Regions from separate parts of the Streptomyces sp. NBC_00448 genome, predicted to be linked through region 3. Evidence: riboswitches for the same ligand, from Rfam matches in the RefSeq annotation. Region 3 holds a riboswitch; each other region holds the start of a gene.
What was found. Region 3 has a riboswitch for cyclic di-AMP ahead of OG370_RS25875 (C40 family peptidase). Riboswitches for the same ligand answer to the same signal wherever they lie in the genome.
Positions count from the first base shown of each region.

Region 1: it holds a riboswitch for cyclic di-AMP, as region 3 does, so the genes downstream of both, OG370_RS01985 (C40 family peptidase) here and OG370_RS25875 (C40 family peptidase) in region 3, are expected to answer to the same signal.
Region 2: it holds a riboswitch for cyclic di-AMP, as region 3 does, so the genes downstream of both, OG370_RS18130 (M23 family metallopeptidase) here and OG370_RS25875 (C40 family peptidase) in region 3, are expected to answer to the same signal.
Region 4: it holds a riboswitch for cyclic di-AMP, as region 3 does, so the genes downstream of both, OG370_RS05995 (M23 family metallopeptidase) here and OG370_RS25875 (C40 family peptidase) in region 3, are expected to answer to the same signal.

Region 1 is NZ_CP107913.1:418,841-426,119, reverse strand. Features, by position in the region: gene OG370_RS02020 (ATP-binding protein) at 1-154, shown strand, start outside; gene OG370_RS02015 (GNAT family N-acetyltransferase) at 185-922, opposite strand; gene OG370_RS02010 (ADP-ribosyltransferase) at 1,159-1,827, shown strand; gene OG370_RS02005 (hypothetical protein) at 1,945-2,391, shown strand; gene OG370_RS02000 (hypothetical protein) at 2,490-3,419, shown strand; gene OG370_RS01995 (permease) at 3,528-4,718, shown strand; gene OG370_RS01990 (hypothetical protein) at 4,715-4,945, shown strand; gene OG370_RS01985 (C40 family peptidase) at 5,131-5,628, opposite strand; cyclic di-AMP (ydaO/yuaA leader) riboswitch at 5,632-5,763, opposite strand; gene OG370_RS01980 (hypothetical protein) at 6,270-6,605, opposite strand; gene OG370_RS01975 (ATP-dependent Clp protease proteolytic subunit) at 6,612-7,277, opposite strand.
Region 2 is NZ_CP107913.1:4,301,463-4,308,741, forward strand. Features, by position in the region: gene OG370_RS18120 (helix-turn-helix transcriptional regulator) at 1-607, shown strand, start outside; gene OG370_RS18125 (MBL fold metallo-hydrolase) at 711-1,703, shown strand; gene OG370_RS18130 (M23 family metallopeptidase) at 1,886-2,986, opposite strand; cyclic di-AMP (ydaO/yuaA leader) riboswitch at 2,999-3,136, opposite strand; gene OG370_RS18135 (N-acetylmuramoyl-L-alanine amidase) at 3,531-4,157, shown strand; gene OG370_RS18140 ((Fe-S)-binding protein) at 4,165-5,739, opposite strand; gene OG370_RS18145 (FAD-binding oxidoreductase) at 5,936-7,279, opposite strand, start outside.
Region 3 is NZ_CP107913.1:6,000,029-6,007,307, reverse strand. Features, by position in the region: gene pcrA (DNA helicase PcrA) at 1-1,973, opposite strand, end outside; gene OG370_RS25880 (C40 family peptidase) at 2,264-3,382, shown strand; cyclic di-AMP (ydaO/yuaA leader) riboswitch at 3,574-3,728, shown strand; gene OG370_RS25875 (C40 family peptidase) at 3,736-4,803, shown strand; gene OG370_RS25870 (class I SAM-dependent methyltransferase) at 4,903-5,664, opposite strand; gene OG370_RS25865 (hypothetical protein) at 5,670-6,029, opposite strand; gene OG370_RS25860 (NlpC/P60 family protein) at 6,349-7,279, shown strand, end outside.
Region 4 is NZ_CP107913.1:1,424,612-1,431,890, reverse strand. Features, by position in the region: gene OG370_RS06015 (hypothetical protein) at 1-886, opposite strand, end outside; gene OG370_RS06010 (hypothetical protein) at 1,147-1,341, opposite strand; gene OG370_RS06005 (uridine kinase) at 1,658-2,284, shown strand; gene OG370_RS06000 (GNAT family N-acetyltransferase) at 2,490-3,506, shown strand; cyclic di-AMP (ydaO/yuaA leader) riboswitch at 3,884-4,055, shown strand; gene OG370_RS05995 (M23 family metallopeptidase) at 4,061-4,867, shown strand; gene OG370_RS05990 (helix-turn-helix transcriptional regulator) at 4,964-7,279, opposite strand, start outside.

The DNA of each region.
Region 1 (7,279 bases), 5.6 Mb from region 3:
CCTGCCCGGCGCCGTCCAGCAGGACAACGGGCGCGGCATGGCGATCGTCCGCCACCTCGTCGCCGAGTCCGGCGGCACGTTGCGGATCATCCCGACCTGCGACGGCGGCAAGACGGTCTGGATCATGATCCCCTGGGCGATCCCCGTGCTCTGACCAGCAGCCTCCGGGCCGTCGGCGCGCGCCTCACGCGTCGGTCCGGTCCGGGGCCGGCGGGTGCGGCGGGTACGGGTGCGGGTGCGGCGGCAGCGGGTCCGGGGCCGGCACCAGCAGGGCCTCGGCGCCGACCGGGGTGAAACCCGCGGCCAGGAAGGCGCGCAGGCTCGCCGCGTTGCCTGGGGCGATCTGCGCCCACACCGGGGCGCCGTCCGGCACCAGATGGCGCGCGGCCACGGCCAGCGACCGCCCGAGACCCTTGCCGCGGGCCCGGGGTTCGACCTCCACGGCCGTCTCCCAGCGGCCGGCCACACCGCGGCCGAGCAGCAGCGTGGCGCCGGGGACGGTCCAGGCGCGCACGCTGTCGCGGTGCCGCAGCGCGCGCACGATCCGGGGGTGCGAGCGGTCGGCGGTCTCCAGGAGCGCGGGGCCGGGCGGCGGACCCGGCAGCGGACCCGCCACCGCGAGGACGTCGATGTTGTTGACCGGGCGGCCGGTGCGGGCCGTGAGCGTGCTCAGGAAGGGCGGGTTGAGCGGCGCGGACAGGTCGCCGGCCGGCAGCAGCTCCCGCAGCGCGGCCCCGGAGTCCTCCCGGTCGTCCGGCCCGGCGTCCACGTCCGCGAACACCACGCTGTGCGCGGTGAACGCGATCACCCCGGCATCCCGGGGCGACGGCTGCGGCACGAACGCGACGGTGCCGTCGGGCGGCGGGAAGGCGCCGCGCGCGACATCGGCGAGCAGGCGGGCGAGTTCGGTGGGTCGGGCCATCCCCGCATTCTCGCCCCCGGCGGGGGAGCGGTCCCTGGCAGGTCCCTGGCAGGTCCTTGGCAGGCCCCTGGCGGGGACCGCTCCCCCGCGGCGAGGCGCCGGCGCGTCAATGCCGCGCTGACTTCACGTCAACTCCGCTCTGAAACAGCACCGGTACGGTTTCGGCGACGTGCGGACGCGCCTACGATCGGGTGACGTTCAGCGGTCCCGGCTTCCGTGACCGGCACGCTACGTCCATGATCATGAACCGAGTCCGGTCGCTCGCCGCGGCCGGCGCGCTGACCCTCACCGCCGTTCTCGCCACCCAGACGTCCTCCGGTGCGGCGACGGCGGCTCCGACCCGGGCTCCCGAAGCGCCCGCGGCCGCCGCGGACTTCTGCCCCGTCGTCCACGACCCGCTCTTCGCCGCCGCCGACCGCAGCGTCGACGTCCACCGCATCGTCCCCGACCCGCCGACCTACCGCCGCACCTGCGGCGAGCTGTACCGCGCGGACGGGCGGGCGCCGGCCGTGGTCTTCCACGAGGGCTTCCAGCCGAAGGCCCCGCAGGACGGGCAGTACGACCTGGCCGCCTACGTCGAGGTCAACCAGCCGTCGCCGTACGTCAGCACCAGCTACGACCACGACCTCTACAAGCAGTGGAAGTCCGCGTACAACTACTACATCGACGCACCCGGCGGGATCGACGTCAACGCCACGATCGGCGACACCCACAAGTGGGCCGGCCAGCACGAAGTGGCCTTCGCCGGCGGCATCGACCGCCGCTTCGTCGTCGGTGCCTGCCCGGTGGACAAGGCGACGAAGAGCGAGGTCCTCTCCGGCTGCGTGCGCAACCCCTTCTACACCCCCTGGCGTCTCGTCCCGGCCCCCGAGCCCCAGGGCCCGGAGCTCGTCCCGGCGAACTGACCGGGGCGCCCGCGCCGTATACCCCGTGTGGGTATACGGTCGGGGTGGGAGCGGCGCAGCGGCCGGGTGGTCCGGCGGCTGCGTGGCGCGGGACGTCGAGCGGGAAGGGAACGGGTGATGGCAGGCGTGGGGGTGGCCGGTCGGCGGGGTATCGCCCGTCTCCTGCTGGCCTGCGCCGTTCTGGCCGGCCTGTTCCTCATGCACGGCGCCCCGTCAACCGCCGCCGAAGGATGCCACGGTGACGTGACGTCGCTCGCCGCCATGCACGCGGACTCCGGCGGTCCGATGGCGGTTCGCGGACCCGCGACGGCGCCGCGCTCCGGCAGTGCCGTCGACCACGGCGCGCGGGCGGCGGCGCCGGTCATGGCACACGGGGAGAAGTGCGTGTCCACCCCGGCCCGCGGGCGCGGCCCGCTGCCGGTGAACGCGTCGGCGGCCGTCGTCACGGTGGCCGCCGTACCGGTGTTGGTCGGCCGCGCCGCACCGGTCGGCCGCAGGTGGCGGCGCGGACCGCCAACGGGCGGGCGCGACCTGCTGCTTCGGGTGGGCATCGCGCGGACCTGAGCAGGCCGTGCCGGAACGGCGGTTGTGCCGGTTCCGGCGACGCGTCCTGCTCGCTCCGCGCGCCCGTCGTGGCGCGCCCCTCCGGAAAGAACCTCCCGATGTCCTCCTTCCTCCGTCCCTTCGCACACCACCGCGCCCTCTTCGCGGCCGGCGCGGCCGCCGTACTCGCGCTGGCGCTCGCCGGGTGCGGCTCCTCCGGCGACGCCGCCTCGACCCCGGCCGGATCGACGGCGCCGTCCACGGCTGCCGCGACGCCCTCGTCCGTCGGTTCCGCCCACGACGGCCCGACCATGCCCGGCATGGACCACATGGCCGGCGGCGACGGCCTGTCCGCCGCCATGGACGGGTACCAGCTGACCAGCGCGACCAGGACGCTCCCGGCGGGCCGGCCGGGCGCCTACCGGTTCACGGTCACCGGGCCGGACGGCAGGCCGGTCACCGACTTCGCGGTCGATCAGACCAAGCGCCTGCACTTCTATGCCGTCCGCTCGGACCTGACGGGCTTCCAGCACCTGCATCCGGTCATGGCGGCCGGGACGTGGACCGCGGACCTGGCCGAGCTGAAGCCCGGCGCCTGGCGGATGTTCGCGTCCTTCACGCCCGGCGGCGGCCCGGGCACGGGCAGGGCGTTCGTCCTGTCCCGCACTGTCGCCGTGCCGGGGCCGGCCACCATGGCGGCGCTGCCCGCGCCCGCGCCGTCGGTGCGCGTGGACGGCTACACCGTCGGCGTCGCGGGCGAGTTGATGGCCGGGATGGAGCACCCGCTCACCGTCACGATCACGAAGGCGGGCAAGCCCGTCACCGACCTGCAGCCGTATCTGGACTCGTACGCCCACCTGACCGCCTTCCACCAGGGCGACGGCGCGTTCGCGCACCTGCACCCGACCGCGCGGGTGGACGGTGACCACGGCGGGCCGCAACTGTCCTTCCACGCGGAACTTCCCTCGGCCGGCGACTGGCGGCTCTTCCTGCAGTTCCGGACCGCCGGCACCCTGCACACCGCCGCACTGACGCTCGGCGTCGGCTGAACCGGTGGGGGCCGCCCTGTTGGCGGCCCCCACCCACGCCTCCGGGCCGCCCCGCGACCTCGCTCCGGCCCGCCCTTCAAGGAGCACCCGGCAGGGAAGGTTTCGTCCATGCACGCCGTACTGCACGCGCTGTCCATCACGGGCTCCATGACCTGGGAGATCACCTGGGCGCTGATCCTGGGCTTCACCCTGTCCGCCGTCGTCCAGGCGATCATCCGCAAGTCCACGGTGGTCGCGCTGCTCGGCGACGACCGCCCCCGCACCCTCGCCGTCGCCACCGGCCTGGGAGTCGCCTCCTCGTCCTGCTCCTACGCGGCGGTGGCGCTGGCGCGCTCGCTGTTCCGCAAGGGCGCCGACTTCACCGCCGCGATGGCCTTCGAGATCGCCTCCACCAACCTCGTCGTCGAACTCGGCGTGATCCTCGCGCTGCTGATGGGCTGGCAGTTCACGCTGGCCGAGTTCATCGGCGGCCCCGTCATGATCATCCTGCTCGCCGTGCTGTTCCGGCTGTTCCTGCGCGACCGCCTGCTGCGCCAGGCACGCGAGCAGGCCGAGCGCGGCGTGGCCGGGTCCATGGAGGGCCACGCCGCGATGGACATGTCCGTACGGGCGGAGGGCTCGTTCGCCCGCCGGCTGCTGTCCCGCGAGGGGGTCACCGCCACCGCCCACGTGTTCGTCATGGAATGGGCGGCGATCCTGCGCGACCTGGTCGTGGGGCTGCTCATCGCCGGCGCGATCGCGGCCTGGGTGCCGGACTCCTTCTGGCGGGCCTTCTTCTTCTCCGGCCACCCGCTGGCGTCCAAGCTGTGGGGACCGCTGATCGGGCCGCTCGTCGCGGTGGCGTCGTTCGTCTGCTCGATCGGCAACGTGCCGTTGGCGGTGGTGCTGTGGAAGGGCGGCATCAGCTTCGGCGGGGTGGTCGCGTTCATCTTCGCCGACCTGCTGATCCTGCCGATCCTGAACATCTACCGGAAGTACTACGGCGCACGCATGGCCCTGTTCGTCCTCGGCACCTTCTACCTCGCCATGGTCGTCGCGGGATACGTCGTCGAACTCCTCTTCGGCGGCCTCGGCCTGATCCCCGACCAGGCCGACGCGAAGATCCCCATGCAGGGCGTCAGATGGAACTACACCTCCTTCCTCAACATCGCCTTCCTCGTCCTGGCCGCCGCCCTCCTGGTGCCCTTCTTCCGGACCGGCGGCTCCGGGATGCTCCGCATGATGGGCGGCGCCCCCGACGCCGATGACGCCGAGCACGCGGATCACGCGGATCACGCGGATCACGCCGGGCACGGGTGACGGGGAAGGCGCTCAGACCGGTTCCGGGCACCCTGCCCTGGTGGGTCCGCGCGTCCGGCCCCGCCTCGCCGGGCTACTGGGGGGACGACTGTCTGCGGCACGCTGCCGTCGGCGACACCGGCCGTACCCTCACCGGCATCGCGGTCCTCCTCGCCGTGGCAGTGGCCGGCGGAGCGACGGCGGCCTGGCGGGTGTCCCGCGGGTGGGGCCGGGCCACGGCGATATGACGAGGCGTCAGCGGGTGGGGCCGTAGGCGCGCGGCGGGCACGGGCGGGCGCGTGGTTCGTGCCTGGGCGCGGACTTGGGCTCGGCTGGACCCTCGCGCCACCGTGGAGGGTGCCCGGGGCCCGGGCCGCGTCGACCGTCGGGGGCACGGTGAGCGTGCGGCCGAGTGCCCGGCCGCCGGGCGGCGTCAGTTCACCCGTCCGTACCAGACGCCGCTGGTCCAGATGTGTTCGAGCCGGACCGTGCTGCCGGTCTTCGGCGCGTGCCAGATGTTGCCGTCGCCCGCGTAGATCCCCACGTGGTAGACCGACGCGCCGGACGAGCCGCTGTGGAAGAAGACCAGGTCGCCCGCCCGGCGGGAACCCGCCGAGATGTGCGTGGTGCGGTTGTACTGGGCGGCGGCGGTGCGCGGCAGTTGCTCGCCCGCCTGCTTGAACGAGTACAGCGTCAGCCCCGAGCAGTCGAAGCGGTACGGCCCGGTGGCCCCCCACTGGTAGGGCGAGCCCTTCTTCGACGCGGCGATGCTCAGCGCCCTGGCGGCCATGGTGGCGGCGTCGGCCCGCTGGGCGTTGCCCGGCAGCAGGATCGGGACGGCGACGGCCGCTACGGTGAGCAGAGAGGCGGCTCCGAGCCGCGAGAGCCGGGAAGTGGCCGGCCGAAAGCAGATGCGGTTGGGCGTGCACATGCGCAACCCTTCGTCATCAGCCTGCGAAGGATGACCTGTCGGGTTCGGGCTGGCGAAGATGCCCGGCCGCATGCAAGCGGCTTCACCCCAAGGGTGCTCCGGAGCCCGCCGGAGACCGGTGGGCGCCGGAGCGACCCGTCGTGCTGGGTCCTCCGCTCCTGCCGTTGCACTCGTGTCGACCTGGCATCCGCGCGTCGGCAGGACTGGGCATCCGCACGGACCGCCCCGCCACGGCGGCGGGGGCTTGTCGTCACCACGGATGGTTACGCACACAACGGGGCGGCGCCGGGACAGAAACGCGCGATGTGAGCTTCATCACATTGCATCCACCCGGGTGAACCGCCGCCCCCGCGAGCTGCTCACGTACCCCCGCCGTACCCTCTGAACTGCGCTGACCGGTACCGGCGAAGCCGGAGTCCAGCCGACACGCGCAATCGCGCACCCGTTTGCCACGAGAACTTCCGATACGCCAATGGGCTGATGCGACCGGCGGTCGTGTCGCGGAAAACGGTGACACGCGGTGATGACGGGCGGGTTCGGCCGGGTGTGTGCGACCGCGCCGCCTCCGCGGTGCTGCCGCCTCCGTAGCGCCGCCGACGGTGCGGCCCGACTGCGTGCCGCCGACGGCGCGCTGCCGTGGTCTACGCCGACGGGCCGCCGCTGCCACCCGGGTCCGCCGCCGGCTCGGGTGCCACCGCGACCCGCGCGGCCCGCCGCTCCCCGTCCAGTACCCGCAGGGCGCGGCCGAGGGTGGCGTGGTGCAGGTCCGTCTCGCCGCGCAGGTGCATCACCGTGAGCGCGTCCCGCATCGCCAACGCCCGGCTGACGAGTGCCTGCGCGGCCCGTAGCGCCGAGTAGGTGTCAGTGGTGCGGGAGGGGTTGATCCGGCCGAGCAGGTCGACCAGTTCCAGATAGCAGTCGATGAGTTCGCCCTCGGAGCGCGTGAGGGCGGGCAGCGGCGGGAGTTCGGGCGCCACGCCGGCTCACCGCGGGCCGGTGCCGCGCGAGCCGTTGCCGGCCTTGCGGCTGGTGGTCAGCATGTCGGCCAGCCCGTACGCGACCGCCGCTTTCGCGTCGAAGATCGTGTCGCGTTCGAGGTCGGCGGAGATCCGCTCCGCCGGCTGGCCGGTGTGCCGGACCAGCAGGGCCTCCAACTGATCGCGGGTGCGCAGCATTTCGTTGGCCTGGATCTCCAGGTCCGAGGTGTCGCCCCGCACCACGTCGCCGAGCGAGGGCTGGTGGATGAGGATGCGCGCCCCCGGTGTGATCATCCGCTTGCCCGGTGCGCCCGCCGCCAGCAGCACCGCGGCCGCCGACGCGGCCTGCCCGATGCAGACCGTCGCCACGTCGCAGGTGACGAACTGCATCGTGTCGTAGATGGCGGTCATCGACGAGAAGGAGCCGCCGGGGGAGTTGATGTAGAGGTTGATGTCCTGGTCGGGCGAGGCGCTCTCCAGATGGATGAGTTGGGCCATCACGTCGTTGGCCGAGGTGTCGTCGATCTGCGTGCCCAGGAAGACGATGCGCTCCTGGAGCAGCTTGGAGTACGGGTCCATCGTGCGGACGCCGTTGCTGCTGCGCTCGGTGAACTCGGGCAGCACGTAACGGGCCGTGGGAGTCAGGGGAGAGGCGGACGCCAGGTGCGTCATGA
Region 2 (7,279 bases), 1.7 Mb from region 3:
CCGTTCCGTCCCCCGGCCGTGGCGGCGGGTGCTGGCCGGCAGCCGGGACATCGCGTACGTCAGCGACGCGGCATGGGACCTGGTCGCGTACAACTCCGCGTTCGCCCGGCTGTTCACGCCGCACGGCGTGCCGGGCAACGTGATGCGGTGGATGCTGCTCGCCCCGGCGGCCCGGGTCACCCTCGCCGACTGGGCGAACAGCTGGCTGCCGCTGCTCGTACCGCAGTTACGAGCGGCGGCCACCGCCCGCCCGAACGACACGACGCTCCAACGGCTGATCGCCGACATCCGGCGCGACCCGGTGGTGGGACCGTGCTACGACGCCCCGACCACGGAGTACCTCCAGCCGCGTGCGGAGGGGGCGCGGCCGCTGCTGCACCCCGAACTCGGCCCGGGCTGGGCGACGATGTGCGCGGCCGGGCCGTTCGGAGTGCCGGGCGGACGGCTGATGTTCGTACTCTTCGACCCGGGCGAGCGGCCGCGGCCGCAGGAGCCGATGCACGCTCCCGCGACGACGGGTCCGGTGGACCTCGACACAGGTCCTGACTCCGGTCCTGGCCCCTACGCAGGTCCTGGTTCCGATCCTGGTCCCGGTTCCGTAGGTTGAGCCCGGTTCCGTAGGTTGAGCCCGCGCCCGCGCGCGGCTCCGTACCCGGCGACGACCATCCCCGCGATTGCCTTCCGCCACGACATCAGCAGACTGGGACGACATGAGCATCGAACCACCGCGCAGCCTGAGGGCGTTGACGCCCGCGGTCCACGCATGGCTGCCCGACGGCCACGACACCTGGGGCCTGGCCAACTGCATCCTGATCACCGACCAGGACAGCGCGCTCCTGGTCGACACCCCCTACACCACGGACCTGACGCGACACCTCCTGAACCTCACCGCCGAGGTACTCCCGCCGGGCGTCGCCATCACCACGGTCGTCAACACCCATGGCAACGGCGACCATTCGTACGGCAACGGGGTGTTCACGGCGGCCGGGGCGGAGGTGGTCAGCACCGACGCCAACAGCGAGCACCTGTGCAAGGAGCCGAGCCCGGCCCAACTCGCCCGCCTGGTGGCGGAGAGCGACCCGGACACGCCGCTCGGCGCGTACCTCCACCGGCACTTCAGCCGCTACGGCGACTTCGGGGTGAGCGAGGCCGTGCCGCCGACCCGCACCTTCAACGGTCGACTCGACCTCGCAGTCGGCGGTGTGGCGGTCGAGTTGATCGAGGTCGGTCCCGCGCACACGGCCGGCGACCTGATCGTCAACCTGCCCGGCGAGGGCGTGGTCTGCTCCGGCGACGTCATCTTCTGCGAGGACCACCCGGTGCACTGGGCCGGGCCGCTCGACGAGATCCACCGGGCGGTCCAGCGGGTGCTGGCGTGCGAACCGCGCATCATCGTGCCCGGGCACGGTCCCGTCATGACGCCCGCGGACGTGGCCGCCAACGCGGAGTACCTGCTCCGGATCCGCGACCGTATCCACGCCTCCCACGCGGCCGGCCATCCGCTCGCCCAGGCCGCGGCCGAGCTGATCGCCGCCGAGACCAACCCCCGCTGGGGGCTCACCGAGCGGCTCGCCATCCTCACCGCGCTCGAGTACCGCGTCCTGGACGCCGACACGTCCCCGGTCGACATGATCTCCCTGGTCGACCTCGCCGCCCGCCACGCGGCACCGGCCCCGCAGACCGCCAAGTCGCCTGCGCTGTGACGGACTCCCCCGCGTCCCCGGTCAGGGGCGCGGGGAACGGTCCGAGCACGGCGCGCCGCCAAAGCCGACGGCCCCGGCGCCGGGGGGGTGGTCGCCAGGGCCGCCGGGGCGGTGGGGCCGGTCATACGGAAGGAACGCGGGGTCGCCGGGCTCCGCTCGTCCGCTCGACGCGGGCAGCCTCGCTAGACGGTGACGTCGTGCGCGCGCAGCCAGGGCAGCGGGTCCACGGGGGCGCCGCCGTCGGGGCGGACCTCCAAGTGGAGGTGCGGCGCGGGCACGTTGCCGGTCGCGCCGACCCGGCCGATCGTGTCGCCGGTGGTGACCCGGCCGTCGGTGACGACCATGGTCGACAGGTGGCAGTACCTCAACTCGGTGCCGTCGTCGAGGGTGAGGACGACCCGGTAGCCGTCGCTGCCGGCCCAGCCCGCGGAGGTGACGGTGCCGCCGTGCACGGCGTGCACGGGGGTGCCGGTCGGCGCGGTGAAGTCCTGCCCGTTGTGCAGGTTGGCCCAGGGGTCGGTCTCGCCGAAACCCGCGCCGAGCGCGGCGCAGGCGACCGGCTTGATGTAGGAGGCGGCCAGCCGGGCGAGGCGCTCGGCCTCGGCGCGGGCCGCCGCGGCGGCTTCCTCGCGGGCCTTCTCCTCGGCCGCGGCCTTCGCCGCGGCGACCTGCTCGCGCACCTTGCGCTCGGCGGCCTCGCGGGCGGCCTGCTCGGCCGCCACCTTCTCGACCGCTTCGCGCTCGGCGCGGGCCGTGGCCTCGCGCTGGGCGGCGACCTGGCCGAGGATGCGGGCACACAGCGCCTCGCCGGGATCGGCGGGGGCGGTCCCGGCGTCGCCGGTCCGGCCGGTCGCGGTGGTGTCGGCGATCTCGGGTTCGGCAACGGGCCGCGGCAGCAGCGTCGTTGCCTCGGCCTGCGCGGGAGCGGGGGCGATCGGCTCGGCCGGAGCGGGGGCCGGTGCGGGTGCCGGGGCCGGCGCCGCGGGCACGGTCAGCGCCGTCGGGTCGTACGTCGGCAGGCCGGCGAGCGCGGCGCCACCCGGTCCGGCGTCCGGCAGCGGGTACGGCGCGGGGCGCCCGGCGGGCTCGACGGCCGGCGCGGGGGCCAGGCCCGCCGCTCCGGCACCGGCGAACGCGGCGAACGCGGGAGCCGGGACGCTGGAAGTGCCGCTGGCAGCAAGGGCGTTGGCCCGCTGACGCGGAAGTCGGAAATCTTCCCGCTCCTGGCCGGCGATGTCGCCGTCAGGCCGGGCGGGGGCGTAGGCAAGCTGGTCGGACGCCACGACGGGCGCTCTCCTTTCCTTCCCTCTCGCCTACCGGGTTAGCTGACGGGTTCGGAGGAAGAAGGTCTCCTACGGGCCTGACTACTGCCCGATTCACCCCATTTTCACGGGTCCCCGGTTCCCGCGGACGGGATTCGGCAAGCGCGCGGTCCGCCGTCCTGGCGGCGGCGGTGACGACCGCGCTGCGTTATCGAACGTTAATAGAGCCGGAGGCGTTTTCCAAGCCGAATCGGAGAGTTGGGCATGGGAACAAAACGCGCAGGGTATAGGGAGAGTAGGCAAATCGGTCAGGCGATGTGGCCGGGCGGTGATGTGAGCGTGCATCAGTCGTTATCCGAACGGGGGCCAGTGTGATTACTTTGCGTGAGTGGGCGAACTCGGCGCGCAGGCGGCTGCGCGGGGCCGTGCGGCAGGTCCGCCAATGGCGTGGACCTCTGCCATTGCGCGAACCGCTTGGCAGGCCAAGGACCCGGGCCCCACGATGGGCGAGCCCGATGTTCTTGTCATGGACTCGACCACCTCGCGACCTCTCAGGGAGCCCGCCATGGAACGCCCCAGCAGCCCCCGACTCCCCCACACCCGAAGGTCCTTGCTGCGCGGCGGCCTCGCGCTGGGTGCCGCCGCGGGCGCCGCGTTCGCCGGCGAGCTGTGGACCGGCAGCGGCCGTGCCGCGGCGGCGGCCACCGTCGACTACCCCGGCGCCACCTGGGCTCCGGCCAGCACCGCCAACTACACGGCGTCCAACCGCCCTTCCACCTACGCGATCGACATGGTCGTCATCCACGTCACCCAGGAGACCTTCGCCGACACCATCACCCTCTTCCAGGACCCCGCCCACGCCGCCACGGCGCACTACGTGGTGCGCTCGGCCGACGGCGCCATCGACCAGTGCGTCCGCGAGCATGACGTGGCCTGGCACGCCGGCAACTGGGACTACAACACCCGCAGCATCGGCATCGAGCACGAAGGCTGGGTCGACGACGCGTCCTGGTTCACCGACGCGATGTACCACTCCTCCGCCGCCCTCACCGCCGAGATCTGCGACAAGTACGGCATCCCGAAGGACCGTCAGCACATCATCGGCCATGTCGAGGTGCCGGGCACCGACCACACCGACCCGGGCCCGAACTGGGACTGGGTGCGCTACATCCGCCTGGTCAACGGCGGCTGACCGCCACTCAGCTCTCTGCTTCGGCCTCTGCCTCGGCCCTCGGCCGGGGCCGGCGCGGCACGGGCAGGGGGGTGCCGGGGCCGTCCAGGGCGTCGGCGAGGAGGCGTTCGGCGGGGATGCCGCGGATCGCCGCGTCCAGCACCTGCACGGTGTGGGCGACCGGCATCCGCTCGCCCATCCCGGCGAGGGTGCCGGCCACCTGCATCCAGCAGCCCGGGTTGGCGGTGACCATCAGCCGGGCGCCGGTGGACAGCACCGCGCGTGCCTTGCGCTCGCCCAGCTCCCGGGCCGGTTCGGGGTGCAGCAGGTTGTATGTCCCCGCGCTGCCGCAGCAGATCTCCGGCTCCGGCAGCTCGCGCAGCTGCACGCCGGGAACCCCGCGCAGCAGCCGGCGCGGCTGGTCGCGGACGGACTGGGCGTGCGCGAGGTGGCAGGCGTCCTGGTAGGCGACGGTGAGCGGCAGCGGGTGGCGCGGGGCGAGCGGGCCGATCTCGTCGAGGAGTTCGGTGATGTCGCGGACCCTGGCCGCCAGCGCCTCGGCCCGTGCCGGCCAGTCGCCGCCCTCGTCGCGCAGCAGGTGGCCGTACTCCTTGAGCTGGGAGCCGCAGCCGGCCGCGTTGACCACCACGGCGTCCACGTCCGCTGCCTCGAAGGTCTCGATGACGTGCCGGGCGAACCGCACCGCCTCCGGGAGCCGCCCGGCGTGCGCGGACAGCGCCCCGCAGCAGCCCTGCCGGCGCGGCGCCACCACATCGCAGCCCTCGGCGGACAGCACCCTCACGGTGGCGGCGTTCACGTCGGGGAAGAAGGTGCCCTGGACGCAGCCGGTGAGCAGGCCGACCGTACGACGGCGGGTGCCGGTCGCCGGCGACCGCTCGGGCAGCGCGGGCGACGGTCCCAGTTTCGGTGCCAGCGCCTCCATCGCCCGCAGCACCGCGGGGAGTCGGCGCAGCAGCCCGACCCGGGCGAGCAGGCCGCGCAGACCCGAGGACTGGTAGGCGCGCAGGGGGCCGCGCAGGGCGCGCAGCCGGCGGGGGTAGGGGAAGAGGCCGTAGACCAGCGCGCGGATCAGCCGCTCCCGGCGCGGGCGGGTCGTACGGCGCTCCAGCTGCCCCCGGGTGGCCTCGATCAGCTTGTCGTACTGCACCCCCGACGGGCACGCGGTCATGCACGCCATGCAGCCCAGGCACTGGTCGAGGTGGCGCACGGCGGTCGCGTCGAGCAGGTCGCCCTCCAGGCCGCCCTTGATGAGGTCGATCCGGCCGCGCGGGCTGTCCATCTCCTCGCCCCACAGGACGTAGGTGGGGCAGGTCGGCAGGCAGAAGCCGCAGTGCACGCAGTCGCCGGCGAGTGCGGCGTCCGGCGGGTTGCACCCGTCGAACGCGCCCCCGGGCAGCCCGAACCCGGGCATGCCGAGGCCGACCGTCGCCGCGTCAGCGCTGGCCGCGACGGTGGCTCCGAGCGGTGCCGGAGGGACGGGTGGCGGGGAGGCGGGCCGCGGCGCTTCAGGTTGGGGCGCGTCCGGCTGCGGCGGACCGGGCTGCGCGGGGTCCGGGTTCCCGGGCGGCGAGGCGGCGGTCATCGCGGTCCTCCCGGCAACGGCCCCGCCGCGTTCCACGGCGAGTTCACGGGCGCTGCTGACGCCGGCTCTGCTGCGGCGGGCCCCGTCGTCACCCGGTCCGTGACATCTCGTGCGCCGGGTGGTGGGCACGGAGAAGTCGGCGGCATCGCTGGCCGGTGGGGGTGATTCGGGAGGGTGGAGCGCGAGGCGGGGGTCATCAGAGTCCTCCCAGAAGGCGCCCCGGGGACAGGCGCCGGGCGGGGTCGAAGCGGTCCTTGACGCGGGTCATCAGGGTGAAGGCGTCGCCGGGCGGCCCCCAGTGGTCGAGCGCCGGGCGGAGGGCGGGGTCGGCGGCGAGCACCACGGCCGAGCCGTCGTAGGGGGCGACGGCGGCGCGCAAGGCGGCGAGGTCGGTTGCGGCGGGCACAGCCGCGTACGCCACGCCCACCGCGGCCGAAGCCGTGCCGGACGCGCCCGGTGGCAGCGCGTCGAGCACGTGCGGGAGGGCGGCGGGCGCGAACGCCAGCCGCAGCACCAGCGGTCCGGTCGGCCGTGCGCCGAACCACGCGGGCGGGGCGTCGCCGACCTCCACGGCCAGGCCGCCGGCTTCGCCGGCCAGCAGTTCCGCGCAGCGGGTCGCCTGGTCGTGGACCGAGGCCGGGATGCTCTCGAAGAGGGCCACGAGTTCGCCGGTGGTGGCCGACGCGCCGCGCCGCCAGCACAGTTCGAGGGCGGTCGGGGTGAGGGTGGAGCGGGCCACGAGGGCGGCGAGCCGGCCGGCCCGCGCGCTGCCGTCCAGCCGGGCGGTGACCGTCGCGGCGGCCGGCGGCAGCGGGTGCAGCCGCCAGGTGGTGGAGGCGATGACGCCGAGGCCGCCGTGGGCACCGGTGTGGAGCTTGCCGAGGTCGTAGCCGGCGACGTTCTTGACCACTTTTCCGCCGGAGCGGGCGACGGTTCCGTCGGCGAGCACCACGGTGACGCCGATCAGCAGGTCGCGCACGGTGCCGTAGCGCAGCCGGCGCGGCCCGGAGGCGTTGGCGGCCACGACGCCGCCCAGCGTGGCGCCCTCCTCAGGCGGGTCGAGGGCCAGCATCTGCCCGTGCGCGGCGAGTTGGCGTTGCAAGGCGGCCAGCGGCACGCCCGCCTCCGCGACGACCACCAGGTCCCCGGGGGCGTACTCGGTGATCCGGTCCAGCGCGCTGGTGCGCAGCAGCAGGTCGCAGGAGGTGGCGGGCGCGGCCCATCCGGTCTTGGTGCCGGCGCCAACGGGGACGAGGGTGCCGCTGGTGGACCGCAGCAGGTCGGCCAGCTCACCGACGGAGCCGGGCTGGGTCGAGGCAGGCCGGGCCGAGCCGGGCTGGGTCGAGCCGGGCTGGGTCGAGGCAGGCGCGGCGGAACCCGGGTCCCACGACCCCGGCTCACCCGAACTCGGCTCACCCGAACTCGGCTCACGCGAACTCGGCTCACCCGAGCCCGCCAGGTCCGAACTCGGCTCGCCCGAACTCCCCCCGCCCGAACTCCCCCCGCCCGAACTCGACCCACCTGGGCCCGGCTCACCCGA
Region 3 (7,279 bases):
GGGAAGACGCCGTCCTCCATGCCGGTGAGGAACACCACCGGGAACTCCAGGCCCTTCGCGGTGTGCAGCGTCATCAGGGTGATCACGCCGCCGGTGTCCTCCTCGCCGTCGGGCGAGTCGGGGATCTGGTCGGAGTCGGCGACCAGGGCGACGCGTTCCAGGAACTCGGCGAGCGAACCGGTCTCCTCGCCCTCCCGCTCCTGCTCGAACTCCAGCGCGACGGCCGCGAGTTCCTGGAGGTTCTCGACCCGGGTCTCGTCCTGCGGGTCGGTGGACGCCTGCAACTCGGCCAGGTAGCCCGTGCGTTCCAGCACCGCTTCCAGGACGACGGCGGGGCCCGCGCCGGACTCCACGACGGTGCGCAGCTCGTCCATGAGGGTGTTGAAGCGCTTGACCGCGTTGGCCGAGCGCGCCGCCATGCCGTACGCCTCGTCGACCCGCCGCAGGGCCTGCGGGAAGGAGATCCGCTCGCGCCGGCCGAGCGCGTCGATCATCGCCTCGGCGCGCTCGCCGATGCCGCGCTTGGGCACGTTGAGGATGCGGCGCAGCGGCACGGCGTCCTCGGGGTTGGCGAGGACGCGCAGGTAGGCGAGGACGTCGCGGACCTCGCGGCGCTCGTAGAAGCGGACACCGCCGACGACCTTGTAGGGCAGGCCGACCCGGATGAAGATCTCTTCGAAGACACGGGACTGGGCGTTGGTGCGGTAGAAGACCGCGACGTCGCCGGGCCGGGCGTCGCCGGCGTCGGTGAGCCGGTCGATCTCCTCGGCGACATACTGCGCCTCGTCGTGCTCCTGGTCGGCGACGTAGCCGGTGATGACGGGGCCCTCGCCGGACTCCGTCCACAGGTTCTTGGCGCGGCGGCCGGCGTTGCGCTCGATGACGGCGTTGGCGGCGTTGAGGATGTTCTGGGTGGAGCGGTAGTTCTGCTCCAGCAGGATGGTGCGGGCCTGCGGGTAGTCCTCCTCGAACTGGAGGATGTTGCGGATCGTCGCGCCGCGGAAGGCGTAGATCGACTGGTCGGCGTCGCCGACCACGCAGAGTTCGGCGGCCTCGTCGCCGGTGCCGACGAGCTCGCGGACCAGGGTGTACTGGGCGTGGTTGGTGTCCTGGTACTCGTCGACCAGGACGTGCCGGAAGCGCCGCCGGTAGTGCTCGGCGACGTCGGGGAACGCCTGGAGCAGGTTGACGGTGGTCATGATGATGTCGTCGAAGTCCAGCGCGTTGGCGTCGTGCAGCCGGGCCTGGTACATCGCGTACGCCTCGGCGAGCTTCCGCTCGAAGGGGTTCTCCGCCTTGGCGGCGAACGTCTCGTGGTCGACCAGCTCGTTCTTGAGGTTGGAGACCTGGGCGCTGAACGACTTCGGCGGGAACTGCTTGGGGTCGAGATCCAGGTCGCGGCAGACCAGGGCCATCAGCCGGCGCGCGTCGGTGGCGTCGTAGATCGAGAACGACGAGGTGAAGCCGAGCGTCTTGGACTCGCGGCGCAGGATGCGCACGCAGGCGCTGTGGAAGGTGGACACCCACATGGCGTTGGCGCGCGGCCCGACCAGCTCCTCGACGCGCTCCTTCATCTCGCCCGCGGCCTTGTTGGTGAAGGTGATGGCGAGGATCGCGCCCGGGTGGACGTCGCGGGCGCCGAGCAGGTGGGCGATGCGGTGGGTGAGCACGCGGGTCTTGCCGGAGCCGGCGCCGGCGACGATGAGCAGCGGCCCGCCGTGGTGCTCGACGGCGGCGCGCTGCTGCTCGTTGAGCCCCACGAGGAGCTGCGCGGGGTCGAGCACGGGACGCGCCGCGCCGTTGCGGTAGTGCGCGTCGTGCGCGGGCGGACTGTCGTACCGCCCCTGGAACAGGTCGTGCGGGACGTCCTCGCCACCGGGGCCGTCCTCCGGCGGCGGGGGCTGCTCGCCGTCGGAAGGCCCGTGGGCCGCGTCCATACCGGCCAGGAAGTTGTCGTCAAAGAGGCTGCTCATCGCCTCCCGAGTCTAGGCGCCCGCACCGACAGTCCATCGCCGTCCGGGGAAGTCCATACGCTCGGCGCCCGGACCTGTCGGAAACCGGGCGCGCGGGGCGCCCGGGCCTGCCGGAAAGCGGCCTCCCGGGTAGCCCGATTACCACGCTGCGTGACGGCCGCGCCCGCTTCGGCAAAAGATTACGAAAAGGTATCGGGCCTATCGGACATCGCCCTTCCCAGGTGCGCCGGGCGTTGGCTAGCGTGCCGCACCAGCCGGAACCGGCAGCGTCCGAGAGGAGTCCGCGCGCCATGGCGACGCACCGTAAGGCTCGTACCGCGCTACTCAGCACCCCCGGTCCGCGTGCGGCCGTGGGGCTCACCACGGCGGCGCTGGCCACTGTGACGCTGCTCAGCGAGAGCGCGAGCGCCACCCCCGCTCCCACCAAGCCCAAGCAGCCGTCGATCAGCACGGTCAAGAAGCAGGTCGACTCCCTCAACCAGCAGGCCGAGGCCGCCACCCAGAAGTACGACCAGGCGCAGGAGCAGACCGACCAGCAGAACACCAAGGTCAACAAGCTGCTCGCGCAGGTCGCCCAGAAGACGCAGAAGCTCAACGACTCCCGGCGCGTGCTGGGCGAGTTCGCGGCGGCGCAGTACCGCAGCGGCGGCGACCTGACCACCACCCGCTACCTGCTGTCGGAGAACCCGCAGGACCTCGCGAACGAGATCCACCTCGCCGACGTGATGGGCAAGCGGCAGCAGGCGGCGGTCGAGGACTACCAGACCCAGCAGGTCGCGGTCACCCAGCAGCGGATCGAGGCGGCCAAGAGCCTGGCCTCGCTGACCGCGCAGCAGGGGCAGCTCAAGTCCGCCAAGCAGGACGTGCAGACGAAGCTGGGCGCGGCGCAGAAGCTTCTCAACAGCCTCAACGCGCAGGAGAAGAAGCGGCTGGCGGAGCTTCAGGCCAAGCAGGAGGCCGAGGCGAAGGAGAAGGCGAAGAAGCTCGCCGCGCAGGAGAAGCAGAAGGCGGAGGCCGCCGCGAAGGCCGCCGCGGCCAAGGGCACCGACGCGCCGGTCAACTCCTCGGCCGCCGACCAGGCCATCGCCTTCGCCCGGAAGCAGATCGGCAAGCCGTACGTGTGGGGCGCGACCGGCCCCGACTCGTACGACTGCTCGGGGCTGACCCAGGCCGCCTACAAGGCCGCCGGGATCGACCTGCCGCGCACCACCTACGACCAGGTGGACGTGGGCACCCGGGTGTCGGAGGCCGACCTGCAGCCGGGCGACCTGATCTTCTTCTACAGCGACGTCAGCCACGTCGGCCTCTACATCGGCAACGGCGAGATGATCCACGCCCCGCACACCGGCACCGTGGTGAAGGTCGCGCCGATTACCGAGATGCCCTTCTACGGGGCCGTCCGTCCGTAATGGAGCATCCCGACCGGGTCGCCACCCGATGACCCGGATGACCGATAAGGCGCCCGGGCGAAGTGTCCGGCAAAACCCAAGGTCACAAAGCGATTTCGGTCACATTGCAATCCAAACTTCCCAAGACCCGGCGAAGTTGACTACGGTAGCCCGCTAGGTGGTGCGCCTCCCGTCGGCGAAGGTCCGGCAGCGAACCATCTCCGCCTAATCCGGCCGGCGGCCGGAACCGGGGACCCACAGGCACTTTGGGGTGAATCGGGGTGGACGCGACGAGCGTTCGACCCGTAGGGCGACCTTCCCCGCCCGAACCCGTCAGCTAACCCGGTCGGCGGTACCCGGAAGGAGTCGTCTCCTTGGCGTCGCATCGCAAGCCGCGTACCCCGATACTCGCGTCGACCGGCACACGGGCCGCCGTCGGTATCACCACCGCGGCCCTGGCCTCGGTCACCTTGATGAGCGAGACCGCGAACGCGGCGCCCGCGAAGCCCTCCATCGCCGAGGTCAAGAAGCAGGTCGACTCGCTGAACGAGCAGGCCGAGGTCGCCACGCAGAAGTACGACCAGGCCCAGGAGGACACGGCGGCGCAGCGCACCAAGACCAACCAGCTGCTCGCCCAGGTCGCCGACAAGACCCAGCAGATGAACGAGTCCCGGCGGGTGCTGGGGCAGTTCGCCGCCGAGCAGTACCGCACCGGCGGTTTCGGCGCCACCACGCAGCTGCTCTTCTCGGACGACCCGGAGAGCTTCCTCTCGCAGAACCACCTGCTGGACCGGATGACCGCCACGCAGGAGCAGGCGCTCAAGACGTTCAAGATCCAGCAGGAGCAGGCGTCGGTCCAGCGGGCCCAGGCCACCGCGAGCCTCAAGAAGCTGACCGGTTCGCAGAGCACGCTCGCCACGCAGAAGAAGAACCTGCAGACGAAGCTCGCCGCCGCGCAGAAGCTGCTCAACAGCCTCAACGCGGAGCAGAAGAAGAAGCTCGCCGCGATGCAGCCCAAGACGTCGACCTCTTCGTCGTCCTCGTCCTCGTCGTCCGGCTCCAGCTCGACCTACAAGTACAACGGGCCCGCGTCCGGCCGCGCCGCCGCCGCGATCCAGTTCGCGCTCGCCCAGCGCGGCAAGCCGTACTACCGCGGCGCCACCGGCCCGGACTCGTACGACTGCTCGGGGCTGACCCAGGCCGCCTACAAGGCCGCCGGGATCACCATCGGGCGCACCACCTGGGACCAGGTCAAGGACGGCACCGCGGTCTCCAAGGCCGATCTGCGCCCGGGCGACCTGGTGTTCTTCTACTCCGGCATCAGCCACGTCGGGATCTACATCGGCAACGGCAACATCGTGCACGCCCCGCACACGGGCGCGACGGTCGAGGTCGCCCCGATGGACTGGATGCCGTTCGCGGCGGCCCGCCGCATCGCGTAAGCGGGCGTGCGGCGGCGAAACGCCGTCAGCACGTAAGGGTAAGGGCCGGTCTCCAGGAGACCGGCCCTTACTCATGGCCTTCGTGCCCCACCCCGCGGCTCAGGCCAGCACCAGCAGGTCCATCCAGCTCGTCGCCGGCGCCGCCGGATCGGCCGCCCGCAGCCGTGCCATGCCGCGCTCGAAGTCCTCGTCGCTCAGCGCCCGCAGCTTCGAGTCGGTGTCCCGGCGCAGCAGGCCGGCGTAGTGCCCGAGGCTCGGCGCGCTCTCCTGCGGTACGGCGACCAGTCGGCGCCGTACGAACCCGGCGGCCGCGAAGTCGGCGCAGACGCCGTCCACCGTCCGGTAGCCGTCGATCTCCGCCACCGTCTCGGGGAAGAAGCGGACCCGCAGGTCGCGGTCGGCCCGGCCGGGGAAGAGGTTGCGGATCAGCACCGGCGCGCCGGGCTTCAGGGCGCGGCGCAACTCGCGGGCGGCGGCGGGCAGATCGGGGATGTGGTGCAGCACCGAGCCGAGCCAGGCCGCGTCCGCGCCGCCGTCCGGCACCGGCAGCGCGTCGGCCCGGCCGGCCAGGGCCTCGATGCCGGGGCGGCCGTCCGTCGCGGGGACCCGCGGGATGAGCGCGCGCATCGCCTCGGCCGGTTCGACCGCCACGACGTGGACGCCGAACCAGTCGTGCAGCGCGGCCGCGAAACCCCCGGTGCCGGCGCCGACGTCGAGCACGGTCATCCCGGGGGTGAGCCCGGCCGTCGCCTCGATCGCCGTCTCGATCGCCGCCCGCCACGCGGCCAGCCCGGCGCGCGGGACCTCGCGGGCCAGCCGGTACTGCTCGGCGGTGGCGCGGTCGTAGGAGATGCCGGTCATCGCGGTCAGGTCCAGAGCACGGCGATGAAGATGTTGACGACGGTCAGGCCGCCGACCGCGCCGAAGGTGGCCGCGTCGACCTTCTCCTCGTCGCGCTTGACGTAGACGAGCCCGAGGATCACCAGCAGCACGACCAGTTTGATGCCCAGCTTCACGTTGCTGAGGTGCCGGTCGTCGGCGTGTGCGAGGCCGACCAGCGCCACCCCGGTGACGAGCATCGTGCCGGCCCCGTAGAGCATGCCGGGCACGAACCGCGGCTCGGCGCTGCCCCGGCCCATCGCCTTGAGTTGGGTGAGGAAGCCGCCCAGCAGCGCCGCGATGCCGATGATGTGCAGTCCGACAAAGACATTGATGAGGGTGTCCATGGGCCGGACCCTACGGCGCGTATAGCAGCGCACGGCGGGCGGGGTGCCGTATCGCGGGCTTCGGTCGGCGGGCGCCCGGATGCGGGCGGGTCACCCGTCGAACGGCGGTCGAATCCGGTCGGCCGCGGCGGAAAGCGGGCAGTCCCGGACACCTGGCCCGGGCGGCCCCCGGAGCAGGTTTAGCGTCACTGGCGGGTGGCCGGTTCCCCTTCGCCGTCGGTACGTCGGCGGCGCGGCCGCCCTGCCGACGTCCGGCGGTGCCGCGTTCCCCCGTAACGCGGCGCCGCCGGGCCCGCCCTGCCGAAGGAGTGACGGCCGCATGGCCTCGCACAGTCGCCGGAGTCGCCACCGCCGCGGCCCGGTCCCCGCCGTCCGCACCGCTGACCGCGTCACGGACCGCGCCACTGACCGCACCGCCGCCCGGCCACCGCTCGTCTCACGGGCGACCGCCCGCGCCGCGCTGTCGCTGGCGCTGGTCTCGGCCGCGTCCGTCAGCCTGCTCGGCGAGAGCGCGCAGGCCGACCCGGGCCCGGCCGCCGGCGCCACGACGACGTCCGGAGCGGACGGCGCGAAGGAAGCCGACGGCGCGAACGGAGCGAACGGCCCGGCCGGTTCCGTCACGGCGGTCAAGGCACGGGTCGACGCGCTCTACCAGCAGGCGGAGGCGGCGACACAGCAGTACGACGGCGCGCGGCAGAAGGCCGCCACCGCCCGCGCGGCGGTCACCGACCTCCAGGACGAGCTGGCCCGCAAGACCGCGCGGCTCAACACGACCCGCGACCGGCTGGGTTCGATCGCGACCGCGCAGTACCGCTCCGGCACGCTGGACCCCGCGCTGCAACTCGCGCTCAGCTCCTCGCCCGAGACGTACCTCGCCCAGGTCGGCGCGCTGGACCGGATGGGCGACCGGCAGGCCGCCACGCTCGCCCAACTGGCCGGGCAGCGACGGGAGATCGAGCAGACCCGCGCCGAGGCGAACGGCAAGCTCGCCACTCTCAAGGCCGCGCAGGGCCAACTCGCCGACCGCAAGCGGACCGTGCAGACCGCGCTGCACCAGGCGCAGGTGCTGCTGGACTCCCTCACGCCGACCCAGCGCGCCACCGTCGACGGCTCCGACGGCGGCGCGGACGCGAACCGCTCCGGCGCCCCCGGCTCCGGCACCACCACCCGCGGCACCTCCCGGCCGCCGCTCGACGCCGCGCCCGCACCCTCCGCGCGCGCCGCCCAGGCCGTCGCGTTCGCCTACCGCG
Region 4 (7,279 bases), 4.6 Mb from region 3:
ACCGCAGCAGGCTCGTCGTACCCGTGCCGGGCTGGCCGAGCGCCAGCAGGTGCGGCTCGGTGGAGCGGGCGCCGGTGCGCCACACCACCGGCGGCGCGTCCCGGGTGGCCGGCTGGTCGCCGTCGCCCTCCTCGCCGGCCGGCACCGCGACCGGCAGGGTCCGCTGCACCGTGTCGGTGTCGGTGAAGCCGAGCACCGTCTCACCCGGTGAAGTGACGAACCGCTGCGCGACGATATCGGTCGGCAGCGGCGGCAGGGTGGTGAGGGTGAGGTGGTTCTCCTCCTCGTTCCAGTCGAAGCGGTACTCGCGGCCGCGCCCGGCCTTGGCGTGCAGCAGTTGCTCCACCCGGGCCCGGGAGTCCGCCTCGCCGTCGGTGAAGTACGCCGGATAGCGCAGGTGCAGCCGCATCAGCCGGCCGTCCTGGAACTCGTACGAGCTGAACGCCCGGTCCCAGCCGCCGTCGTGCGCGTACAGCGGCGCCGGGTCGCCCGCGTCGGACAGGTACGGCACCAGCGCCTCGTAGAGCGACTGGAGGCGTACGCCCTCGGCCTCGGTCGGCCCGGCCGGCGCGGTGGCGGCGCGGTCCCGGCCCATCCACGCGGCCGAGGCGACCAGCGCGGCGATACCGAGGATCGGCCCGTACGGCATCATCGCCACGATCACGACCGCCGCGACGGCCAGCAGCAGCGCCGGTCCGCGCCGGTCCTTCGGGGTGCGGCCCCACCACCCGCCGGCCCAGGACGCCTGCCTGCGCATGCCTCGGGCGATGGTGATGACGGGGTGCAGCACGTCGCCGGCGCCGTCGGCCGCGGTGCGCGCCAGATCACGGCCGCGGACGAGCGCCGGTCGGGTGCTGAGGATGCTGGGAAGGGGACGCCTGGCCACGGGTTGCTCCATGGGTGGTTCGGGTGGGGGACGGCGCATGGGGGACGCCGCTGCGCGGGGGGACACGTGCGGAGAGCTGCGGGGAACGCGGCTGGGGGGAAGCACGGGGAGATCAGGTGCGGGGTGCGGGGTGCGGGGTGTGCGGGTGTGCGGGTGTGCTCGGGAACGAGGGCGAGGAGCGGAACGGCGACGGGCCCGGGAGCGGATCGACCGCTGCCGGGCCCGAGGGGGAGGGGCAGGAGTGGCCGTCGGGGACGGCGCTAGATCTTGAGCCCGCCGATCAGGCTGGCCAGGCTCGCTCCGCCCGCCGTGATGCTGGGGGCGATGGCGGTACCTGCGAGGTAGAACCCGAAGAGGGCGCAGACCACTCCGTGGGACACCTTCAGGCCGTCCTTGCGGAAGAACAGGAAGCAGATGACGCCGAGAAGCACGACGCCGGAGATGGACAGGATCATGGGGCTCTTCTCCTGAGGTGATGGGGACGGTCACCGTGAGTTCTTCCAGGCTCACAAAAAGTAATAGATCGCGCTCGGTGGCAAACGGGTGATTTGTAGCTGATTTCCACCACTGGAGTGAGGCGGGGTACGAGGGGCGTCGGGCCCTGGTCGGAACGCCGCCCGGATGTGCCCGCTCCCTCCGGCCCTCCCCGCTGCCCGGCCGTCCCGGCGCCCGTGCCGGGGCCGCCCGGTACGGATACCGCGTCACCTCGTCCGATCGGGTGACGGCGAGCCGCCGGGGTGACGCCCGCGGCGGCTCCGGCAGGATGGCCGGGTGCAGCCGATCCCCATCACCTGGCCCAAACTCGCCGACGCCCTCGCCGAGCGGATCACCGACGGCCGCCCGCCCGGACCGTGGTGGCGGGTCGCGGTGGACGGCGCCCCCGCCGCCCGCCCCGCGGACCTCGCCGACGCCGTCGCCGCCGCGCTGCCCGCGCTCGGCCGACCGGTCCTGCGGGTCGGCGCCGAGTCGTTCTGGCGCCCCGCCTCGCTGCGACTGGAGTACGGCCACGAGGACGTCGACGCGTACTACCAGCTCTGGCTCGACACCGGGGCGCTGCGCCGCGAAGTGCTCGACCCGCTCGGCCCCGGCGGCAGCGGCCGCGCCCTGCCCTCGCTGCGCGACCCCGGCACGGACCGCTCCACCCGGGCCGACTACGTCGAACTCCCGCCCGGCGGCGTCCTGTTGCTGGATGGACCGTTGCTGCTCGGGCAGGGGCTGCCGTTCGACCTCACGGTCCATCTGCGGCTGTCCCCGGCGGCGCTCGCCCGGCGCACCCCGCCGCAGGAGCAGTGGACCCTGCCCGCGTACGAGCGGTACGCCCGCGAGGCGCTGCCCGAGGAGGCCGCGGACGTCCTGGTGCGCGCGGACGACCCGCGGCATCCGGCGTGGACCGGGTGAGGAGGCGACGGCAACCCCGAGCCATCGGGTCGGCGGTCGCCGGCGTGCCCCCGGTGCCTCGCCCGGCGGGCGCCGGCCGCGGCCGAACGCCCCTGCCGGGCACGGCGTTTCGCGCGGTTGGCGGCACCCGTCCCGACCTGTCCCCGGCCCCGGCCGGACCCGCCTTGCCCTGGGACGGCGCCCACCACTAGCGTCCACGAGCACCATGACTGTCGCCACCGCGCCGCTGACCACCGAGCACATACCTCTTGCCGTCCAGCGGTACGACCGCTGGTTCGCCCGGGCCCGGCGCCCTCCGTCGCAGCGGTCCTGGCTCGCGGACGGTCCGGTGCGCGGCGAGGAACTGCTCGGCAAGCTCCACCAGGTGCCCGGCATCGAGGCGGTCCGCGCCCTCGACGGCGAGGGTGGCCTGATCGGTCACCTCGCGGCGATACCGCTCGACCTCGCCCCCGACGACCCCGCCGCCCTGCGCAGCCACCCGCGCTCCGCGCTCGTCCCGCACGGCGGCCACGCGCTCCCCTCCGGCCGCGAGAGCGAGGTGCTGCGCGCGCTGTACGTACGGGTCGCCGATCGGCTCGTCGCCGAGCGGCGGTTGGTGCACTACGTCGACGTGCCGGCCGGCGAGGTCGGCACCACGCCGTGGTCCGACCTCGGCTTCGGCCGGGAGCGGGTGCACGGGCTGATGGCGGTCAAGGCCCGCGGGCGGCAGCCGCGCGGGGTCGAGGGCCTGGCCATCCGCCGGGCCGGGCCCGGCGACCTGCCGCAGATCGGCCGGATGGCCGCGGAGTCCGCCCGGCGGCAGCGCGGCACCGCGACCTTCCAGCCGCAGCCGGAGGCCGCGCTCGCGGCGCTGCGCGTGCACTACGCCGGTGCGCTCTCGGACTCCCGCTGCGGTGCGTGGATCGCCTCCCGGCGCGGCGAGGAGATCGGCATGGTGCTGCTGGTGCCCGCGCACGCGGACCCGGTCGTCCCGGCGGCCTGCGTCGAACTCGTCGAGGCGTACGTCGAGCCTGCGTTCCGTGGGGAGGGGATCAGCCGGGTGCTCCTCGCGACCGCGCTCGCGTGGGCGTACGACGCCGGGCACCGCTACATGTCGGCGCAGTGGCCGTCCGCGTCGCCGCACGCCGCCGGGCACTTCCCCGCGATCGGCTTCCGCCCGGTCGCCTACCGGCTCTCCCGCACCCTCGACCATCGCCTCATCGGCGCCCCGGGCACGTTCTGAGGTTCTCCCCGGGGTGCCCCTGCGTAGGTACGGCTCCTCCCGCGAAAGGAGGTCGCACCCAAGAACCGTACGAATCAGGGCAATTCGGAAACGTGTGAGCGGGATCACCGGATGAGTACGGTCCGCGGTCGGCCGTAATACGCCGAGTCACCGCGACCGGCGCACCGTGATGGACGGTGGCGGGTGGCGCACCTGAAGTAGGGGCGGCATAACGGACATCCGGGAGCGCGGGCACATACGGTGACGGGGGCGCCCGGGGGTGGGAAAGTGCCGTTTGCCCGGGTGGAGCGGCGTCCCCTACGTTCCGTCTCGTGCGGGGCAACCCGCTTCCCCTCCGCCGGGCGGACCGCCGAGTCCTGCCACCGCCCGCTACGCGGATCACCCGAACACCGACATGGCAGGAGCGGGGGAACCAGGTAAGCCGCCGCTCGAGTCGACCGCCGCACCGCCGGCGGTCGCACCCGGGCGGCTCGGGGTGAAGCCGCATCCGCGGCCGGGCATCTCCTGCCCGAACCCGACAGCTCACCTCGCAGGCGTAGGAGAGGACATCCCCCATGCCCGCACACAGCCGGCACCGCAAGCCCAAGGTCCGCAACGGCCGCCGTCTCACCCGCCTCTACGTGGCCGCCGGCGCCGGCGGCGCCGCACTCGTGCTGCCGCTGGTCGCCGCGACCCACGCGGGCGCGGCCACCCCGGCGAAGAGCACGACCGCCGCGTCGGCCACGTACAAGGTCGTCACGGGCGACACCCTGGTCAAGATCGCCACCGCGCAGCACGTCACCGGCGGCTGGCAGCAGCTCTACCAGGACAACAAGGCCGTCATCGGGTCGAACCCCGGCCTGATCCGCCCCGGCACCGTACTAACCCTCGACGCCGCGAAGGCCGCGCCGCAGGCGAAGACCGCGGCCAAGACCGCCACCGCGTCCACCGCCGCCGCCACGACCACCGCCGGCACCGGCTGGATGAAGCCGGTCGGCGACGCCGCCATCGGCACCGGCTACAAGGCGTCGGGCTCGCTGTGGTCCAGCGGCTCGCACACCGGCGTCGACTTCCTCGTCGGCTCCGGCACCCCGGTGCACGTCGTCGCCGCGGGCACCGTCGTGTCGGCCGGCTGGGACGGCGCGTACGGCAACGACGTGATCGTCCACCACGCCGACGGCAAGTACACCCTGTACGGCCACCTGTCGCAGGCGCTGGTCTCGGCCGGCCAGACCGTCACCGAGGGCCAGCAGATCGGCATCTCGGGCGCGACCGGCAACGTCACCGGGCCGCACCTGCACTTCGAGGTGCGCACCACGCCGAGCTACGGCTCGGACATCGACCCGGTCGCCTACCTGAGCAGCCACGGCGTCGTCATCTGACACCGGCACCGCGGTCACACGGCCGCGATCGGCGGGCCCGCCCGGTTCTGACAACCGGGCGGGCCCGTCCGCGCGTTCGGGCCGGGCGGGCCGAACTCAGGCCAGCAGCCCGGACAGTTCGCCGCGCGAGGCGACGCCCAGCTTCGGGTACGCCTTGTACAGGTGGTAGCCGACCGTACGCGGGCTGAGGAACAGCCGTGCGGCGATGTCCTTGTTCGACAGGCCGTGCGCGGCCAGCCGGATGATCTGCCCCTCCTGCGGGGTGAGCCCCGCCTGCTCGGCGAGCGAACGCGTCTCCTGATGTGCCGTCACCAGCGCGCCGGAGGCGCCGAGTTCACCGCGGGCCCGATCCGCCCACGGGCGGGCGCCGAGCCGTTCGAAGACCTCCAGCGCGGACCGCAGCCGCCCGGCCGCCTCGCTTCTGCGCCGGGCCCGCCGCAGCCACTCCCCGTACAGCAGCTCGGTGCGGGCCGCCTCCAGCGCGCGCCGGTGCGGGTCGTGCGCGGCCAGCGCCGCCGTGAAGTACGCCTCCGCCTGGTCGTCGGGGGCCAGCAGTGCCCGGCAGCGGGCCACCATGGCCTCCGCCCAGTCCTGCCCCGTGCGCCGCGCCCACCGCTCGAACCGGGCGAACGGCTCGGCCGCACGCCCGGGTTCGCCGAGGCGGACCGCCGCCTCCACCAGGTCCGGCACGCTGCGGGTGGTGCAGATGTGGTGCCGCAGCAGCGGCTCGCTGAGCAACTCCAGCCGCTCCAGGGCCGATCCGGCCCGGCCCAGGCCGAGGTCGAGCAGGCCCTGCGACCAGTACGCCCACCCGGCACCCGGCGCGGTCGGCGCGCCCGGTGCGGCCGCCAGCGCCTCGGCGACGTGGGCGCGGCACTCCTCCTCGTCGCCCCGCAGCGCGGCCACCTGCGCCAGCGCACCGCTCAACTGGCTGACCCACTGCGCCTGCTGGGTGTCCCGGGCGATCCGCAGCCCCTCGGCCGCGGTGGCGTACGCCTCGGCGATCCGCGACTCGAACACCTCCACCTCGGCCCGGAAGAACAGCACCGTCGCCAGCCGCCCCACCCCGCCGCTGTCCCGGCTCTCCGTCGCCAACTGGGCGGCCAGTTCGTACGTCTGATCGTCCTGCCCGCGCAGCATGCCGGCCGCGCAGAGCATCACCAGCTCGCGGGGGTCGGCGTCGCCGCCATTGGCGGCCCGCACCGCTGCCGCGGCCGGCAGCAGCTCCTCCGGCGTCGGCGGGGCGGCGGCAGAGGCAGGGCCCGGTAGCCCCAGCGCGCCGGCGAAGAAGTCCGCGACCGGGCGGATCGCCGCGTCCCGGGGCAACTCCAGTGCCGCCAGCCGCCGTACGGTCTCCTCGACCTCGGCGGCGCCCAGGTACCACGCGGTGTGCACCGCCTGCACCAGCATCCGCCCGGCCCGTTCCGGGTCCACCGCGGCCACCGCGTCGGCGCCCACCAGCAGCATCCGGTGCGCGCCGGGGAAGGCGCCCTGCCAGAAGTCGGCGAGCGCCCGTACGTACAGCGTCCTGGCGCGTATCACCGCCTCCGCCGCGGAGCCGGGGGAGAGGACCGGGGCCGCCACGCGGGCGGCCTGCTCGGCGAAGTCCCGGGCCCGGGGCAGTTCGCCGGCCTCCGAGGCGGCCTCGGCGGCGAGCAGGAGGCGGTCGGCGCGGGCGGTGGAGTCGGTGCTCAGCCGGGCGGCGCGCTCGTAGGCGACCGACGCGGCGGAGTGGCCGCTGCGCCGGCGGGCCCGCGCCGCGGTGGCCTCCAGGGCGGCGGCCACCTCCTCGTCCGGGCCGGTCGCGGCCATCGCCAGGTGCCAGGCGCGGTGGTCCGGGTCGTGTACCGGGTCGGCCGCCTCGGCCAGCGCCCGGTGGGCGGCCAGCCGCTCCGGCAGCGGGGCCCGCTGGTGGATCGCGGCCCGCATCAGGGGATGGCGGAACCGCAGCCGGTCCTCCTCGTCGACCAGGACGAGCCCCGCGTCCTGCGCGGGCGGCAGGTCGTCCACGCCGACGCCGAGCGCGGTGGCGGCGGCGAGCAGGGTGTCCGGGTGGCCGGTGTGGTCGGCGGCGGCGATCAGCAGCAGCGTCTGCGTGCCGCGCGGCAGGTCGGCGACCCGGCCGTGGAAGGCGGCTTCCAGCCTGCTGGTCAGCGGCAGCGGGTCGGGCCCGACGTCCACGCCGGGGCCCGCCGGGCCGGCGCCGTCGGCTCCGCCGGCCGGGTCCAGCGCGAGCGGCAGCTCCAGCAGGGCCAGCGGGTTGCCCTGCGCCTCGGCCAGCACCCTGCGCCGTACGGCCGTGCCCAGCCCGGCGCCGCGCTCGGCCAGCAGCGTGCCGGCCGCCGTCGCGTCGAGCCCGCCCAGCCGCAGCTCGGGCAGCCCCGGCGCGACGAACGACCCCTCGCCGTCGCG